DNA from 2 places in the Glutamicibacter sp. 363 genome. Region 2 is predicted to be linked to the other one. Evidence: riboswitches for the same ligand, from Rfam matches in the RefSeq annotation. Region 2 holds a riboswitch; the other holds the start of a gene.

Region 1 (9,457 bases), on a different contig from region 2:
GGGGACAATCACCGCGGTGGTTGGGCCCTCAGGCGCCGGGAAGTCCACCTTGTCCCATTGCATCTCGCTGTTGGAAAAGCCCAGCAGCGGTCAGATCCTGGTAGAAGGCAAGGACTTGTCGGTGCTCTCTGGCAAAGAACTATGCGCCGAACGTCGTGCCATCGGCACGATCTTCCAGAACTCGGCCCTTTTGCGCCGCATGACGGTAGCCGAAAACGTTGCGTTGCCGCTGCGAAACCTGGGAGTAGTCCACCACGAGATGGAAAACCGGGTCGCCGAACTCCTGAATCGCGTAGGTCTGGCGGATTGGGCAAATTCGTACCCCGGAGAACTTTCCGGTGGCCAACGCCAACGCGTGGGCATTGCCCGAGCGCTGGCGCTGCGTCCGCGTCTGCTGCTCTCCGATGAAGCAACCTCGGGGCTCGACCCGGAATCCACCACGCAGGTGCTGGAACTGCTTGATTCCCTGCGCACCGACTTGGGCTTGGCGATTATCTTGATCACCCACGAGATGGATGTGGTGCGCCATATCGCCGACCGCGTCGCGCAACTCGATGGCGGTCGAATCGCCGAGTACGGCGAACTTCGAGGCCTGGTAGCGGATCCGGGATCGGTGACCGGTTCAAAGCTTCTGCCATTGCGCCCCGATCTGGTGCCCGCCGGCTACGACTTCACGCTGACCGTGGCCTACCAGGCGGCAAATGTGGACCCAGCCTGGATATCCCGGCTGGGAACCGAACATGGCGCGCGGGTCGCGCTGCTCGGTGGCTCCGTGGAAGCACACCACGAGGGAACGCTGGGCCGCGTTGAAATCGGTCTCGCGGGCATTGCCGCAGAACGAGCTATTGCCGTCTTGGCTGGATGGGGATTGCGCGCCACGCCACGATCCCAGCAGCTCCTCGCGAGTGTGGCCGACCGCGCGGAACGCATCGAGGTGGCGGTATGAGAATCCCAACCGAAAGCGCAGCGGTCGGTACCGACACCCCATGGAACGAACTGCCCGCCCTGATGCTTCCTGCCTATGGACAGACCTGGGCAATGGTCGGCATCGTGATGGTCTTGGTGATCATTTTTGGCGGCATCATGGGTTTGGCGCTGTTCAACACCGACCGGCAGGGTCTCTTTCCGCACGACAAGAGCCATGCGGCACTGAGCTGGTTCGTCAACATGGGACGCTCATTGCCGTTCCTGGTCTTGATGGCGGCGATTATTCCATTCACCAAATGGGTGACCGGAACCACCATCGGCATTTGGGCAGCAGTGGTGCCGATGACCATTGCGGGCATTCCCTTCTTCGCGCGGCTCGTGCAGAACGCGCTCAATGATCTGCCTAAGGAGAACCTGGCCGTCGGGCTGGTGACCGGTGGATCGCCGCTGCAAATCATCGGGGCAACCCAGATCCGTGAGGCGCTGCCCGCCCTGGCCTCCGCCGTCACGCTGAACACCATCTCGATGGTCGAGTATTCGGCCATCGCGGGAACCATCGGGGCCGGCGGCATCGGCTATCTGGCGGTCACCTACGGCTATCAGCGGTTCGACATGAATGTCATGCTTGCCACGATCCTTGCGCTCATTCTGACCGTGCAAGCAGTCCAATTCCTCGGCGATCGCATCGCCCGCGCGCTGGCCCGCCCCTAAGCGCCCTAGAACAAACGAGAAGAACATGACGACTTCACCCAAAGGCCATGACCATGGCTTCACTCTGCGTAAAAACACCGCGAAACTGCCTTGGACCATCGCGGCATGCGCGACCATTGTGGCGCTCGTCCTTGGCGCGTTGCTGGTTCAGCAAAAGTCCGCTCCAGCGCTCGCGTCCACCGAGCCCGGCAAAACGAATTTCAAGGTCCATTTTGAACCGGCAATGGCCGGGGAAGAGAAGATCCTGAAATTCGTGGCCGAGACCATCGCGCCGGATTATGGAATCGAGATAGAACCCATTGGGCTTCAGGATCCAATCCAGGCGAACCGCGCCGTGGCCGAAGGGCAGTTCGACGCGACCATCTTTGAACATGAGTGGTACATGCGGCAATCGGCAGAAGCCGCCGGCGTGGAATTGACGCCAACCGTTGAACTGTACCAATGGGGCTTCGGTCTGTATTCCACCCGCTACGAATCGGTCGAGGTTCTCCCCGAGGGGTCGACGCTGCTCCTGCCTAACGACGTCGCCAACCAGGGGCAAGCGCTCTGGCTCCTGGAGCGCGAGGGACTGCTCGGCCTGAATCCCGGCATCGAGCCGCGTACCGCGAAGATGGCCGACGTGGTTGACAACCCGCGCGGCTTCGAGCTGAAGGAAGCAGACCTCCTCGCCATGCCGCGCATGCTAGACGATGTGGATGCAGCCATCGGATACGTGTCGCAGTTCGATGCCGGAAAGGTCGGCCGCGACAAGGGAATCCTGTTCCCGGAACCGCCTAGAACCTTCGCCTCCAAGCTGATCTTCGGCACCGAGTTCTCCAAAACTGCCGATGCAGCCAAGCTAATCGAGGTGTTCTCCGATCCAAGACTGCAGGAATACCTGAAGAACACCGAGGATCCGTTGGTCCAAGGAGTGCTGACTCCGGTATCCGCCGAGTAGGGCCGCTCACTGGAACTATGCGAACGGCCAGCCTGAACCAGAGAGGTTCGGGCTGGCCGTTCGCTTTTATCCCGAATGTTTCGTTGGCGAGCGAGCAAATCCACCCTTGATCACGCGGGGCCGGGGATACTGCTGTCAAGGAAATCTTTTCAGCAGCGTCACGAACTGACTTATGACGATTAGTGACCGGCTTCAGGGCTTGTATTAGTCCCAAAGTGTGTATTGGGATGACTTCGTGACGCGCATATAACGTCATGGTTGGTCACACCGCACCTGCGCGCGCAGACTTAAATTGTTCGGCAAAGACACCGAATGATAACCATCCAGAGCGACCGAGAGACCTGGCTCGTTGACGTTGCAGCAACCATCCCGGCAGGGAGCGGTGCTAAGGCCAGGACCGATGGAGATTGCTAGATTTCGCAACGGTCCGCACAGGGGAGAAGTCTGCCTTCTTCCCGCCCCGCAATACCGCGGCAGGATCGGGATTTCGGCGTAATCCTCGGGAACTTACCGAGAGGAACACCAGAAAATGCGCAACACACCACTGAGCCTGAAGGCCGCGGCACTACTCGCAGTTCTAGGTCTTTCGCTGACCGCCTGCGGCGGCAACAGCGCATCCACCGGGGGGAGCTCCGAGCCGGCAGCTTCCGCGGAAGCAGGCACGCCGGTAGCGGGCGGAACCTTCACCTTTGCCGAGGTAACCCCGATCAACAACTGGCAGACCCAGGCCGCTCGCTTCTACGAGAAGGCGAATGTGCTGAACTCGGTGCTGGACCGGTTGACCTATTTTGATACCGAGTCCGGCAAGCTCGTAGGCTGGATCGCCTCCGAGTTCACCGCCAATGAGGCACAGACCGAATTCACCTTCACCATTCGTGATGGCGTCACCTTCTCGGACGGCACGGCCCTGGATGCCGAAGCAGTCAAGGAAAATCTGGACGCGCTGGGCTTAGGCGTGAAATCCGCGCAGATTCAACCGAACGTCGACTTTTCAGCCTACAAGGGCTCCGCGGTCGTCGGCGAGGACCAGGTCAAGGTGACCTTGAAACGCCCGGATGCGAATTTCCTGCGCTCCACCTCCTCGGTGACCGCCGGGCTGGTATCCCCGGGCACCCTGGAACTGGACAATGCAGGGCAAACCGCAATATCGCAGATCGTCGGTTCCGGACCGTTCGTCTTCGAATCCGAAAAGCCAGATGAAGAGGTCGTCTTCACCAGCCGCGATGACTACGCCTGGGCCCCGGAAACCGCAGCAAACCAGGGCGACGCGTACCTTGAAAAGCTGGTCGTCAAGTACCTGCCAGAAGTTGCCCACCGGGCCGGCGCGGCGCAGTCCGGCCAGGTCGATTTGGTCCGCGGACTGCAGCCCGTTGACGAAGAGGTGCTCAGCGCCGGAGGCGGGCAGATCTTCGCCGCCCAGGGCGTGGACCTGACGACCAACCATGCCGCGATTCGAATCGGTTCGGGCAAGCTGGCCGAGACCAAGGTGCGCCAGGCGTTGCAGGCGGGAATCGACCGCCAGGCGCTGAAGGACACGGTCCTCTCGGACAGCTACGTGCTCGCAGGTTCGATCCTCAACCACCAGGCACCGGGCTTCGTGGACCTGTCTGCCGAGCTCGGCTATGACCCGGAGAAGTCCAAGGCCTTGCTTGAAGAAGCCGGCTGGAGCGTTGGCGCGGACGGGATCCGTGAGAAGGACGGCAAGAAGCTTGAAATCACGGTGGCCAGCTCGAATAACTCCGTGGTCATCAAGCCAGCCTTCGAGCTGATCGAACAGCAATGGCGGGAGATCGGAGTGCAGCTGGTCAACCGTGCTGCGGACAATTCATTTTTGACCAACGCCATGGTCGATGACCAGATCGAATTCTTCGGAACCCGCCAGTTCGCCTACGGCGGCCTGGGGCCGGTCTACGCGCCGGCGACAAATAACCAGACGTTGAACGCCGACAAGGAACTGAACGAATTGTTCACCCGCGAGCAGGCGGCGACCACCGAAGAAGAGCATCTGAAGCTCGTCGGCGAGGAGCAGCGCGCGCTGGTACTGGACAAGGCACTGACCCTCGTGTTGTGGGACGAAGTGCAGGTGTACGGCGCCAACAAGGACGCGCACATCGACTTCACCTCCGGCACCGCACCAATCTTCCAGGGCGCCTGGAAGAGCAACGGCTAAAGGAACTCATCATGGGTGGATACATCGCTCAACGCATCGGTCAGGCACTGCTGGTGATCCTGCTGGCCTACACCGCGGTCTTCCTCGCGGTGCAGGCCCTGCCGAACGACCCGGTCACGATCTTCCTCTCCGCCGACTCGTCCGCGGATCCGGCAACGATCGCGCAGATGAAGGCCTACTACGGCTATGACCAGCCGCTGATCGTGCAGTACTTCACCCAGCTCGGTGCGCTGCTGACCGGGGATCTGGGCTATTCCCTGTCCTCCGGCTCGGCGGTGTCCACCCGTATCGGCGAGGTCATCGGCTCCACACTGGTGCTCGCCGGGAGCGCCTTTGCCCTGGCGCTGGTGCTGGCGGTCGCGCTGACCGCCGCCGCCAGCCTGTCGCGCCGCACCCGGGTCCGCAACGCCCTGCTGAATCTGCCACCGCTGATGATTTCCATCCCGGTGTTCTGGCTCGGACTGGTGCTGCTTCAGGTGCTCGCGGTGCAGCTCGGGGTGATGTCGCTGTTCCCGGACGGCTCGTTCCTCTCGCTGGCGGTGCCGATCCTCGTTCTGGCCATCCACCTCAGCGCACCCATCACCCAGGTGCTGATCAAGAGCGTGCACGAGGTGAACACCCAGCCCTTCGTCGACGTCTTGCGGGCCAAGGGCGCCAGCGAGGCGTGGATCTTCTACCGGCACACGCTGAAAAACGCCGCACCGGCGGCGCTATCCATTGCCGGGATCACCATCGGCACGCTGCTCGCCGGTTCCGTCATCACCGAGACGGTTTTTGCCCGCGCCGGCCTGGGCCAGCTGGTACTGCAGGCGGTCACGGTGCAGGACATCCCGCTGGTGCAGGGACTGGTGCTGCTCACCGCCGCCGCCTTCACCGCGGTAAATCTGCTCGTCGACCTGATCCACCCGAAGCTTGATCCACGCATCATCACCTCCCACGCCGGTTCGCCTCGCGCGCTGGCGGCCTAGGGAAAGGAACCGATCATGAGTCTTTTGACCGAACGAGGCAACCCGGCCGTGGAGCTGGCCCCTGGCAGCGCGCTCCAACCGGAGCATGGCGCCACGCCCAGAACCACGCTGCTTGGCTGGTTGCGGAACTGGTGGGTGCTCCTCCCGCTGGCGCTCCTGCTCGCCTGGGCGGTATTGCCGGGGCTGTTCACCGGACAGGACCCGCTCACCGGGGTGCCGCAGCAGAAGCTCGCGGAACCGTCGCTGGCTCATCCCTTCGGAACCGACCACCTGGGGCGCGACGTCTATGCCCGGGTGGTCCACGGCACCAGCCAGACGCTGCTGACCGCCGGGCTGGCCTGCCTGATCGGCAGCGTGGTGGGCAGCCTGCTGGGTCTGCTCGCCGCCACCGCCGGCCGTTTCGCCGACTCGGTCGCGATGCGGTTCGTCGACGTGGTGCTGGCGGTGCCGGCCTTCCTGATCGCGCTGATCCTGGTCACCGCGACCGAACCCGGTCCATTCTCGCTGGGGCTCGGCGTGGGCATCGCCTCGATCGCGGCCTTCGCACGGCTTGTCCGCACCGAGGTGCTGCGCGTACGTTCGCGCGACTTCGTGCAGGCGGCGCTGATGAGCGGTGGCGGCTACCTCACCGTGCTGCGCCGCCATATCATCCCGCATGTGATCGGCCCGGTGCTCGCCCTCTTGGCGGTCGACCTGGGGGCGGCGATCCTGGCGATCTCCGGGCTTGGTTTCCTGGGGTTCGGCTCGCCGCCGCCAACACCCGAATGGGGGCTGCTGATCTCCGAAGGCCGCCAATACCTCACCGTCGCCTGGTGGCTGACCACCCTGCCGGGGCTGGTGATCGTCGCGGCAGTGATGCTCACCGCCGTGCTCGGCCGCGCAATCAACAAGGCATTCCGCTTCTAACCGGCACCGGGTACCCAAATTTGTGAAGGGATCAGATTATGACTACCAAGAACACCGGCACCAACCCGGTCGTGCGCATCGAGGATCTTTCGGTGCGGTACGCCCAAGGCACCCTCGCCGCGCAGGGGATCAACCTCGAAATCCCGGCCGGGCAGATCGTGGCAATCGTTGGCGAATCGGGTTCGGGGAAATCGACGCTGACCAAGGCGCTGATCGGGCTGCTTCCCCAGGACGCCAGCACCACCGGCAGCATCCGCTTTGGCGGCACCGAAGTCACCGCGCTGAGCTTGCGTCAATGGCGCGATATCCGGGGCGCCGGTATCGGGCTGGTCCCGCAGGACCCGGGCGCCTCGCTTGACCCGGTGAAGACCATCGGCTCGCAGCTCATCGAGGTGTTCCGCCTGCACCCGACCCGTTCGGTGCCCAAGAACCGGTGGCGTGAAAAAGCCATCGAACTGCTCGGCAGCGTCGGGATCGACCGGGCGGAGCAACGCCTGAGCCAGTACCCGCACGAGCTATCCGGCGGGCTGAAGCAACGCGTGCTGATCGCCATCGCCTTCGCGCTGAATCCGCAGCTGCTGATCGCCGACGAGCCAACCAGCGCACTGGATGTCACCGTGCAGCGCACGGTGCTTGAAGTCTTCGTGTCCCTGGCCCGGCAGAAGGGGACCACCGTCCTGTTCGTCACCCACGACCTCGCCGTAGCTACCGACATTGCCGACCGGGTGCTGGTGATGAACGGTGGCGAGGTGCTCGAAGACCGTTCGGTCCGCGAGCTGATTGCCAGCAGCACCAATGACTACACCAAGGCCCTGCTCGATCAGGCGTACGCCACCAACCAGCGCCGAGACACGGCCGAAATCAGCGACGTGGCGATTCGCGTGACGGACCTCGGCAAGGAGTTCGGCCAGGGCTCCAAGGCACATCAGGCGGTCCAGCAGGTCAGCTTCGAGGTGGCTCGCGGCACAACCTTCTCGCTGGTTGGAGAGTCGGGATCAGGAAAGTCGACGACTGCCAAAATCATCATGGGGCTGCTTGGCGCAAGCCAGGGCAGCGTCGAGGTGAACGGCCAGGACATCAGCTCAATCGGCGGCAAGCAGCGCTATGCGTTGTGGCGCGAGGCGCAACTGGTTTACCAGAACCCCGACTCGGCTCTGGACCCCCGCCAATCGGTCCGTTCGGTCATCCAAGAGCCGATGCGCAACTACAAGCTTGGCGATGCCGCCTGGCGCGAAGCACGCACGAGCGAGCTGATGGCGCAGGTGAATCTCGCCCCGGAACTGGCCGGCAAGCGCTCGCCGGAACTTTCCGGGGGCCAGCGCCAACGCGTGGCCATCGCCCGCGCCCTGGCCAGCGGCGCGAAGATCCTGGTCCTCGACGAAGCATTGAGCGCGCTCGATGTGCTCACCCAGGAACAAATCCTCAACTTGCTCGATCGGCTCCAGACCGAACAGCAATTGACCTACCTGTTCATCTCCCATGACCTGCACGTGGTCGAACGGATCAGCCACCGGGTGGGCGTGATGCGCCGCGGCGAACTGGTGGAAACCGGAACCGTCGAGCAGGTGTTCTCCAACCCCCGCCATGAATACACGCGCACCCTGCTCGCGGCGAACCCCGGCGCGGTGCTGCGCGAATTCGAGCACCTGCGCAGCGCCTGAACGGCAGAATCATCCCAGACAGATTTCCAGTGAAAAGGAATGAGAAGCACATGAGCATTGACCTCAGCCAAACCCTGAGCCCCGAAGCCACCTACCAGCGCCTGGCTGAGCGTTTCGCTCCGGTCTTCGCCCGCGTGGGCGAAGGCGCTACGCAGCGCGAGCAGCAGCGGATCCTGCCCTTCGAGCAGGTGCAGTGGCTCAAGGACGCCGGCTTCACCACGTTGCGTGTGCCGCGCAGCCACGGCGGGGAACCGGTCAGCCACGAGCACCTTTTCCGGCTGCTGATCGAATTGGCCTCCGCGGATTCGAACGTCGCCCACCTGCTGCGCAGCCACTTTTCCTTTGTCGAAACCATCGCGCTGCAGCCCCAAGAATTCCAGGACCGCTGGTTCCCCCGCGTGCTCGCCGGCCAGATCTTCGGCAATGCGGCCACCGAACGAGGCGGCAATGCGCTGGGAACCACCAACACCCGTTTGAGCCAGAGAGCTGGAGGCTGGGTGCTCAACGGCGAAAAGTACTACACCACCGGCTCGATCTTCGCCGATTGGGTGGTCGTGATGGCCTCCACCGACGGAGTCGAAGGGCGCCAGTACGCGATCGTTGACCGCCACGGCGAAGGGGTGGAGATCCTTGACGATTGGGATGGCTTCGGCCAGCCGCTGACCGGTACCGGAACCGGCATTTTCACCGATGTTCCCGTTGATGAGGCAAATATCCTGCAACGCAAGGTCGCCTCCACGCTGGAGCCCGCGTTCTTCCAGCTTTGCCTGCTCGCGGTACTCGTCGGCATCGGCAAGGCAGCCCGCGACGAGGCCGCCCGCATCGTGGAAACTCGCACCCGGACCTTCAACACCGGCTCCGGAGAATTGTTCCGCAACGATCCGCAGATTCAGGAACTGGTGGGCCGGCTTGCGGCGAACGTATACGCCGCGGAAGCTATTGTGGTCACCGCGGCCCGCGAACTGGATGCCGCCCACGACCCGGCGCTGAACCTGGATGACGAAGCCGCCTTCCTGCGCGCGGAGATCGCGGTGCAGCAGGCACACGTCGTCACGCCCAAGCTGGTGCTTGATGCGACGAGCGAGCTATTCGACGTCACCGGCGCCTCGGCGGTGTCCACCAGCAAGTCGCTGGACCGCTACTGGCGCAACGCACGCACCGTCGCCACGCACAATCC
Region 2 (9,457 bases):
GCTAGACGATCTGCTTACACGCGGAATCATTTCTCGCGAAGAATATACGCAAGCGCGAAGCCAAGCGCTGCGCGATTAATTGTTCTCATCCGTTGACATAAAGTTACCCAAGAGTAACAATGTAGGAGTGTCTGAAAACCCAATCTCCGGCCCGGCAGCCCCACCCCAAGAAGTACATCATCCATGGCGGCGTTACGTTGCGCTCGGAGATTCTTTTACAGAGGGAATAGGTGACCCCGATCCGCACAATCCGGGAAGACATCGTGGGTGGGCTGACCGCGTCGCCCAGCAATTAAGTACCACCGTTCCGGATTTCGCCTATGCAAACTTAGCCATCCGCGGACGGCTAATCAATCAAATAGTTGCAGAACAGCTTGAACCAGCAATCGCGCTTAAACCGGATTTGATCAGCATTTGCGCGGGCGGAAATGATGTCATCCGGCCCGGCGGCGACCCGGATAAAATCGCCGAAAAGCTAGATGGCGCCATCAATGAGTTAAGTGGCACTGGGGCCACCATTGTTTTACTGACCGGCCCGGACATTCGCGACACCCCGGTACTTGGTGGGATTCGTGGCAAGGTCGCAATTTACAACGAAAACGTCCGTGCCATCGCCCAACGTCATGACGCAGTCGTGGGAGATCTCTGGGCATTGAGCGAGCTGCGCCAAACACAAATGTGGGATCCGGATCGCTTGCACTTTTCCCCCGCGGGCCACCAAGTGATCTCCGCAATGGTGCTCGATGCACTGAACGTTCCCCACGAACGCGTCATGGACGCGCAATTAGAACACGCAACCCGAAGCTGGCGCGAAGCACGAATTGAAGACCTGCAATGGGCTCGCGAGTACTTTGGTCCGTGGATCCTGCGCAGGATTCGCCACCAGTCTTCCGGTGATGGAGTTAGCGCAAAAAGACCGCTTCCCACGCCCTTCGCCGTGCAGCCGCCGAATGCCTCGCTGGGTGCTGGAGATAGCGCTCCCGGACAAAAATAAAGACACAAAACAAATGGGACGTGGTTTGTTGCACCGATTACTGGTGCGAAAATCCACGTCCCAAATGTATATGACTGCTTAGTTTTTAGCCCTTAGTCATCAAAGACTAGGGCGGTCAGTACCGGTCCAAGTTGCTTGGCGTCCGTCAGGAAACCGTCATGTCCAATCGGTGAATCGATGTAATGCACCGGCTTAGGCTTCGGCAACGAGGCGGCGAGCAGTTCAGACTGCGCCGGGAAGTACAACCGGTCGCTGTTGACCGCGGCGACCACCACATTCACCTTCTCCAGTCGAGCCAGCGCAACCGTGAGCGATTCGTAACCGCGCGCCACGTCATGGCTCATCAAAGCCTCGGTGAGCACCAGGTAGCTATTCGCGTCAAAACGATGAACCAGCTTGGTCGCCTGGTGATCAAGATAGCTTTCCACCTGGTATCGGCCGCGTGGGCCGCGTGTTGTAACAAACGGCTGTTCGCCGGTCTGCGCATTACGCGCAAACCGCGCTTCAAGCTCAGCCTCCGAACGATAGGTAATATGCGCCAGGCGTCGAGCCAGGCCCAATCCGGCATCCGGGCGCACTCCGTTGGCATAGTAGTCGCCCTGCGCAAAGTTGGGATCGAGGCGAATGGCCTCGGTCTGCACCTGCGCAAAAGCGATCTGTTCTGCCGTGGCTTGCGCCGTGGAGGCCATCACCACCACGTTCTTTACGCGTTGCGGGAATTCAACCGCCCATTCAAGGGCTCGTGCCCCACCCATGGAACCGCCGATGACCGTATGCCAGGAGTGCACCCCGAGCAGGTCGGCCAACCGCGCTTCGAGGCGCACGGAATCCTTGATGGTAATAAAGGGGAAGCGTGAACCCCAGGCGTTGCCGTGCTCATCTGGCGAACTAGGTCCGGTGGACCCATTGCAACCACCGATGATGTTGATGGCCACGACAAAATACTTGTCGGTATCAACAGTTAGCCCGGGGCCGACAAAATCTTCCCACCAGCCCGGGGTCTGCGAATCTCCGCGCGATACGTGCGCATCACCGGTCAACGCGTGCTTCACCAGCACCGCGTTGGTCCCCTCCGCGTTAAGCTGGCCCCATGTTTCGTAGGCCAACTCGATCTGCGGTAGGTAGCCACCGGTTTCGAAGGTGTACTCCCCCACGAACGCACGACGCAAAATGCCGTCTTGCCCGTCGGTAAGTTCCTGCGATGGCAGAGTTTCTTCGGTAGTCACTATGGATGCCATGCCTAAAGGGTTTCCTGCAATTCCTGGTGAGAGAGCTGCTTAGTGGCAGCAAAACCAAGTTGCAGATCAGCGAGAATATCCTTGATGTTTTCAAGTCCCACACTCAACCGAACGAGGCCCGGACGCACACCGGCGGCCAGACGTTCGTCTTCGGTCAATTGCGCGTGGGTGGTCGACGCCGGGTGGATGACGAGCGAACGAACGTCACCGAGGTTGGCCACATGTGAATGCAGCTCCAGCGCATCCACAAAAGCCTTGCCAGCTTCGAGTCCACCAGCAATATCGAAGGCAATAATCGCGCCGACACCGTTTGCCGAGTACTTCTGTCCGCGTTCAAACCACGGCGAGGAAGGCAGGCCAGCGTAAGCGACCTTTTCAACCTGCTCCTGGCTTTCAAGCCAGACGGCTACTTCCTTCGCGTTTTGCACGTGACGCTCGATACGCAGAGACAAAGTCTCCAGACCTTGAGCAATAAGGAAAGCATTAAACGGTGCGACAGCCGCGCCCAGATCGCGGAGCAACTGCACGCGAGCCTTCAGAATGTAGGCAAGATTGGCACCAAGGATGCCATCAACGCCCAGATCGCGGGCGAACACCAAACCGTTGTAGGACTCATCGGGGGTGTTGAAGTCCGGGAAACGTTCCGGATCCTTCGCAAAATCAAATTTGCCCGAGTCCACGATTACGCCGGCAATGGCGGTGCCGTGACCACCGAGGTACTTGGTGGCCGAGTGGATGACGATATCCGCGCCCCACTCGATGGGGCGGATCAGATATGGGGTTGCCAAGGTGTTATCAACCAGCAGTGGAACCCCGACCTCATGGGCAATCTGTGAGACTCCCTCGATGTCCAAAATGTCTTGGCGCGGGTTGGAGACGACTTCACCGAAGAAGGCCTTGGTATTTGGCTTCACCGCTGCACGCCACTGATCCAAGTTGTCTGGATCCGCCACGAAGGTGACCTCGATACCGAGCTTGCGCAGCGTGTGCTTGAGCAGGTTCTGCGTTCCACCGTAGAGGCTCGGGCTGGCCACCAAGTGGTCTCCAGACTGAGCCAAGTTGAGAATTGCGAGGGTGGTTGCTGCCTGCCCCGAGGCGACCAGCAGTGCGCCGACGCCGCCTTCAAGATCCGCGATACGGTTTTCGACCGCTTCCTGCGTTGGATTACCGATACGGGTGTAAATCGGCTCCAGCTCCTGCAGTGCGAAGCGAGCCGCGGCGCTCTCGGCGTTCGGGAAAACAAAAGACGTGGTTTGGAAAATCGGCAGGGCACGCGCACCGGTGACCGGATCTGGTTGCTGCCCGGAATGGATCTGACGTGTTTCAAAAGACCAGTTGTTACTCATGGTTTCCTCCATATTGTTTGTCGACTATGGGGGTACACCACTCAAAAACACACCGACGGCAAATTCCTCGTCGAGGAGCTTTCGAAGGGGGTAACCCGCGCTTGTCCTCAACGCTTGGTGCGTCGAGGGCCAGGTCTTCACCCGGGGCACCCCACCGCGGCGGAGGGTTGCCGCCCAGTAAGCCGGGGCTTGTTACTGGGACTCATGACCTGACTCAAGTCTGCCCGATAGCCGAAGAATTTGGCAATATGAGATAGCTTAACGTGACTCAATCGGTCATATAGATCTTTAATGAAGAAATTTATGCAGACTGTTCGATCCCACCATTACCACTTAGGGTCGCCTAAGTCGAGACTGAGATCACATAGTGACATGATGGGGCACATGATGAGGCTAGATCACGTTAGTTACGCATGTGGCCCCGATGGGCTCATGCCAACCGCCGAAAGAATCTCCAAGGCTTTGGGCCTGGAATTCGTCAAGGGGGGCGTACATCCGCGTTTTGGAACGCGGAATGTAATTTTCCCGCTCAAGCACAACCAGTACCTAGAAGTTGTTGAAGTTCTAAACCACCCTTCCAGCGACAAAGCACCGTTTGGGCAGGCAGTACGAGCCCGCTCCGAGCTTGGCGGCGGCTGGATGGGATGGTGCGTTTCCGTTGAAGACCTCTCCAGCGCCGAAGAGCGGCTGGGACGTAAATCTGTTCCGGGAAACCGCAAGTTCCCAGACGGCCGCGAACTCACCTGGCAGCAAGTTGGAATCAAGGGGCTCATCGCTGATCCGCAGGTTCCGTATTTGCTTCGCTGGGACGCAGGAACGGAGGATCTGCACCCTTCGAAGGCTCTAGAGCCTGTAGGTGCGATTCAAAGCATCACTATCGCTGGTTCCCGCGACCGCGTCCTAGACTGGCTAGGCCAGCCAGAGAACGTCAATCTTGGCGCGGTGAGCATGGAATACGAAGCACCCAACGGCACTCCGGGCATCTTGTCGGTCACCTTTGAAACCGACAATGGTTTGGTCACGCTATAACAAAGAACGTCGAAATAAAGGGTAGGTGCGGACGGCAACGTCCTCGCCTACCCTTTGTCGTTCCAACTATCCAAGCCTTTTGCCTAGGACCACCACTTCTTGAGCTTCGTAGCCTAGCCGCTCGTAAAATCCGATCACATCAGTGTTCTCGGTACGCACCATGAGCTGTACTTTGGGCACCCCTTGTTCAGCAAGCCAACGCGACGCTGCCCCCATAATCTCCTGTCCAAACCCCTGGCCCTGCATGCCGGGTTGGACCGCCACGTAATATAGCCAGCCTCGGTGTCCGTCGAACCCAACCATGGCTGTAGCTACCAGTCTTTGCTCATGAGGTCCCGCAAGAATCGTAGAGCTCTGATTCTCCAGTGTTTTACGTGCATCTGCCTCCGGATCATTCCATGGCCGCGTAAGCTCGACGCTCCGCCACAGGGCTGTTGCTTCGCCTATTTCGGTCAGTTTGAGTTCACTGATTTGCATAAGTAAAACGTACCGTTGAAAACGTCGTTTATTGCCATTGCGCAATGCTTGCCGTTGTGGGGTTAGCCTCCGATACCGATAGCGGGGCCGAAGAGCATGAACCCGACAAATCCCACTGCGTCCAACAAGAAGTGCGCGATCACCAACGGCATCACTCGCCCATATTTCTGGTAAATCCAACCGAAAATCACACCCATGGCTATGTTTCCCAGCATCGGGCCGACGCCTTGGTAGAGGTGGTAGCTACCGCGGATCAGCGCAGATCCGAGAATCAGCGTCCACGGTCCCAGGTTCAGCTTCTTACCGTAGGTAAACAGGAAACCGAGCATGATCACTTCTTCAAGCACCGCGTGGCGTACGGCAGAAAGCAGCAGCACCGGCACGCTCCACCAATAGTCACCAAGATTAGCCGTGGACAACGCGGTGGTTACTCCCAAGGCACGGCCTGCGGCATATACGCCCAGGGTTCCAAGGCCCATGGCAAGAAACAATCCGGCCCCAAGTAACAGATCTTTACCCGGACGGCGGAAGTCGAACCCTACATCCTTCACGCTTCGGTCCAGGGTGCGGTGCATCAAATACAGTGCGAGAAGAACCGGGATCAGTGCGAAGAAAATATCCAGCAACTGATAGGACAGGTCGAAGTATTCGCGCGTGTTTAACGGATTATTCATCGACGTGGTCTGGTCGCGCAACGGCGCACGGCTCACCTTGTCGGCGAAACTAATCAGTGAATACACCGCGCTCTGCCCCAAAGACAGGGCTAGAACCAAGATGATCTCAAACCTGAGAGTTTTGCGGGTTGCTGTCTGCTCAATTTGTTCAGCGTTCACATTTTCGATCATAGGCTGATCTGACTGTGCGCGTGCTGAGGAGCCTCATGACTAACCTGCGACAACCTGAAGTTGAGACCACCAGCAAGCTGAACAAAAAGAGTGCGAGTGAGTCGTCCTGTGGCATCGGAGGAAAAGGCGGGAAAGGCAATTTGTCGCGTTCAGTCACCGCCTCAGCTAGCTTGTCTGCAGGTGGAGGTGTGGGCATCAAAGCATTCAACGCAAATACGAACTTCACGGTCCAAAGCTCGCTAACTACAATTTTGTCTTCCGCGTCGTCTAAAATGAACTCACGTCAAATGTATGTTGCTCGCCCACAAAGCACTTTCTACATCTTCAAATGGCGGCAGTACACTGCGGGATTCAAAACTTCGAGCGGATCAGGGACTGCAATTTCTCCTACGGGAATCCAGTTCCGAGTAGTTGCTGCCTAACAAGGAATTAATCTTGAGATCAAAAAGCACTCTAATTTTCGCAACAATCGTTGCACTTGCCCTCTCATTCACAGGTTGCTCCGTTGGCAAATCAGAAATCTCCACACCATCAACAGGACCGTCGCTAGTGCCGATGCAAAAAAATGAAATTGCGGCGACCAAAACGACCATCGAAGAAAAGATCCAAACTGTCTCAGTTGGAATTCCACTGAATGGTGGCCAATATTCGGCGGTACTTCGATGCAAAGGCGAAGACACCTCGTCCACCGTGGTATGGCAGGATGACAAGCACCAGGATCAGGGAAAGATCAAAGTCATTTGCACTCCTGAAGGTGGGACTGTTCAGGAACAGATTGATGTCAACGGCTTTTCAAGCTCGCTAAGCTTCATCGTTAATGAATTGCAGGGGCGAGATTTATCGGTTTCGATCGCCCCTACTCACTTCCTAAAAGCTAGTAAGACTGCTTAACCAATCAGCCAAACCCGCAACTCGCCGAATAAGCGAGATCTCATTCGATGTTTTACGTCCGATTCTGATCATAAACGTCTGCCGAAGTATGCGTGGAGCAAACGGTAGTCATTGACCCCATTTATTGTTTAGACGCAAAATGCCCACCCGAGCACGGGTGGGCATTTTCTGCGCATCATTATCGATGCGAACAAGCGACTAGCTCAGAGCTGCAATTGCAGCATCGTAATCTGGCTCGGTGGTGATTTCCGGAACGATCTGGGTGTAAACGACCTTGCCGGTCTCGTCCAAGACGACGACGGAACGTTCCAAGAGGCCCGCTAGTGGCCCATCTACCTGGGTCACGCCGTAGTCCGAGCCAAAGTCCGAGCGGAACACGGAAGCAGCGGTCACATTTTCGATGTTCTCTGCACCGCAGAAGCGGCCCAAGGCGAATGGCAGGTCAGCGGAAACGCACACTACGGTGGTGTTTTCCAGGCCGGCAGCCAGTTCGTTGAAACGGCGAACGCTGGCAGCGCAGACACCGGTATCAACTGATGGGAAGATGTTCAGGACTACGCGGCGGCCAGCCAGCGACTCGCTGGTGACATCTGCAAGGCCGGTGTCGGTGAGGGTGAATGCTGGAGCCTGCGAGCCTACGGCTGGCAGTTCACCAATGGTCTGTACGGGAGTTCCCTTAAAAGCAGTATTAGCCATAGGTCTTGTTTATCATGGATGCCTAATCCGGAGCCATATTTTCAGCCAACAAGCGCAAACAAGTCGCTCACGCCTTGTGCTCATGCAAGACTGTGGAGATGGGCACGAACTACGATGCATATGCGGCCAAGATGCGAGCGCTGACTCTGGACGGTACTGATTTGGAAGTAGTCGCCCGATTCACTGACATGCTATGCCACCGTGAATCACAGGTTCTGGACATCGGCTGCGGCGTGGGCAATACGGTCAATGCGCTGCGCCGCATGGGACACCATGCCTACGGCATAGACCCCACACCCCAAGTCCTGGAGGTAGCTGCAGAGCTATTCGACGGGACCTGGTTCAGGCAGCTGTCAGCGAATCAGCTGGAGAGCGCCTCTTTGCGCAGCCATGGCCTGCCCGAACAGTACGACGCCATTTTGCTGGCCGGCAATGTTCCGGCATTCATCCCACGCGAACAGCTACGTGGAATTTTCAGTTTGGCCGATCAGGTGCGCAGTTCTTCGGGCGTGCTCATTATCGGCACCACCAGCCATACCAAAGGCGGGTCAGCAGACCAGGACGAGCTTCGCCAAGGTACTTCGCTGCAACTGATGCAACGATTCTCCGACTGGCATTTATCTCCCTACCAGTCAGATTCCCCGTGGTCGGTCAGCGTCTACGCGCACATCAAGCAGCGTTCCGGGTTCCCGAGCCCAGACGGAATATTCGTATTGCCGTCCTAGTCTCATGGACAGTGAGAGTCGAAATGGCGGCTACCATTTCATCGGCTTCCTCACTCGCCGGCGGGAATCCCCGAGCATAGTGTCCGGTGCAGCACGGTTCTCGGTGGCCTGCGGCAAACCGCTAGATTGCTTTGCCGGCCCGATATACGCTGTGGGTCAGGTTCATTCCGGGACGGTATGCCAGATGCGCAGCAACCGGAGCGTCAAGCACATGCAGATCAGCACGTTTGCCTACCTCGATGGAACCGGTTTGGCCGGCAACTCCGAGGGCCAAGGCGCCGCCGTAGGTTGCCGCTTCGATTGCCTCAGCCAGCGACAGGTTCATTTGGAGCACTGCGGTAGCCACGCAGAAGTTCATATTGCTCGTGTAGCTGGTACCCGGATTGCAGTTGCTGGCCAAAGCGATTCGCACACCTGCATCAAGCAGTTCGCGGCCCGGTGCAAGCGGCTGTCGCGTAGACAGGTCGCAGGCGGGCAAGCAGGTTGCTACCGTGCCCGGAGTTCCTGTCCGTGTGGCTGAGTCCCAGCCGGCCCAGCTTCCGGCGAGCGCCTGGATGTCCTCTTCCTCCAGATAATTCACGTGGTCTACAGAGTGGCTGCCGAACTCCACTGCCAGCTGCACTCCTGGGCCAGGACCCAGCTGGTTTCCGTGGACCTTGGTCGCCAGTCCCTTTGCCCTTGCCGCTTCCAGGACCCGGCGAGATTGTTCTTCAGTGAAAGCTCCGCGTTCGCAGAAGACATCGACGAAGTCAACGTTATCTGCCACGGCATCCAGCATCGGGCCAGTTACCAACTCCGTGTACTCATCGGCATCCCATCCTGCAGGTACCAAGTGCGCACCGAGGAAGGTCAAGGAATCAACCAGCGGTTTGCCCAGCACCGAATGCCGGGTCTCTTCATCCACTGCCAGGCCGTAACCGGTCTTGGTTTCCATCCATGTGGTGCCCATTGCCAGAGCTTCCGCCCGGCGTGCAGCCACAGCTTCGCTCAGCTCGTTATCGGAAAGCTGGCTGGTAGCTGAAGTGGTGACCGCGATGCCGCCGGCGGCATACGACTGCCCGGCCATGCGTGCCACGAATTCTTCGGCCCGGTCGCCCCCGAAAATTAGGTGGCTGTGGGAGTCAACCCAGCCGGGCAAAACCGCACGCCCGCCGAGATCAATCGATTCATCGGCTTGCGGTGCCTGGCCCATGTCACCGACCCATGCGATCAGGCT

The links. A riboswitch is a leader RNA that binds a small molecule or an ion and turns the genes downstream of it on or off. The one in region 2 is predicted to bind S-adenosylmethionine.
Region 1: another riboswitch for S-adenosylmethionine. It lies ahead of ACT3UA_RS15065 (ABC transporter substrate-binding protein); the one in region 2 lies ahead of ACT3UA_RS09035 (bifunctional o-acetylhomoserine/o-acetylserine sulfhydrylase).

What each region holds. Positions count from the first base shown of each region.
Region 1 is NZ_JBQSYR010000026.1:37,964-47,420, forward strand. It holds gene ACT3UA_RS15050 (methionine ABC transporter ATP-binding protein) at 1-946, shown strand, start outside; gene ACT3UA_RS15055 (methionine ABC transporter permease) at 943-1,638, shown strand; gene ACT3UA_RS15060 (MetQ/NlpA family ABC transporter substrate-binding protein) at 1,664-2,575, shown strand; SAM riboswitch class I at 2,892-2,982, shown strand; gene ACT3UA_RS15065 (ABC transporter substrate-binding protein) at 3,105-4,745, shown strand; gene ACT3UA_RS15070 (ABC transporter permease) at 4,757-5,713, shown strand; gene ACT3UA_RS15075 (ABC transporter permease) at 5,729-6,619, shown strand; gene ACT3UA_RS15080 (ABC transporter ATP-binding protein) at 6,658-8,280, shown strand; gene ACT3UA_RS15085 (acyl-CoA dehydrogenase family protein) at 8,331-9,457, shown strand, end outside.
Region 2 is NZ_JBQSYR010000012.1:72,951-82,407, reverse strand. It holds gene ACT3UA_RS09050 (SHOCT domain-containing protein) at 1-79, shown strand, start outside; gene ACT3UA_RS09045 (SGNH/GDSL hydrolase family protein) at 128-994, shown strand; gene metX (homoserine O-acetyltransferase MetX) at 1,087-2,232, opposite strand; gene ACT3UA_RS09035 (bifunctional o-acetylhomoserine/o-acetylserine sulfhydrylase) at 2,235-3,590, opposite strand; SAM riboswitch class IV at 3,671-3,788, opposite strand; gene ACT3UA_RS09030 (VOC family protein) at 3,963-4,607, shown strand; gene ACT3UA_RS09025 (GNAT family acetyltransferase) at 4,674-5,084, opposite strand; gene ACT3UA_RS09020 (CPBP family intramembrane glutamic endopeptidase) at 5,147-5,929, opposite strand; gene ACT3UA_RS09015 (hypothetical protein) at 5,965-6,351, shown strand; gene ACT3UA_RS09010 (hypothetical protein) at 6,365-6,820, shown strand; gene tpx (thiol peroxidase) at 7,019-7,516, opposite strand; gene ACT3UA_RS09000 (class I SAM-dependent methyltransferase) at 7,615-8,241, shown strand; gene hutI (imidazolonepropionase) at 8,363-9,457, opposite strand, start outside.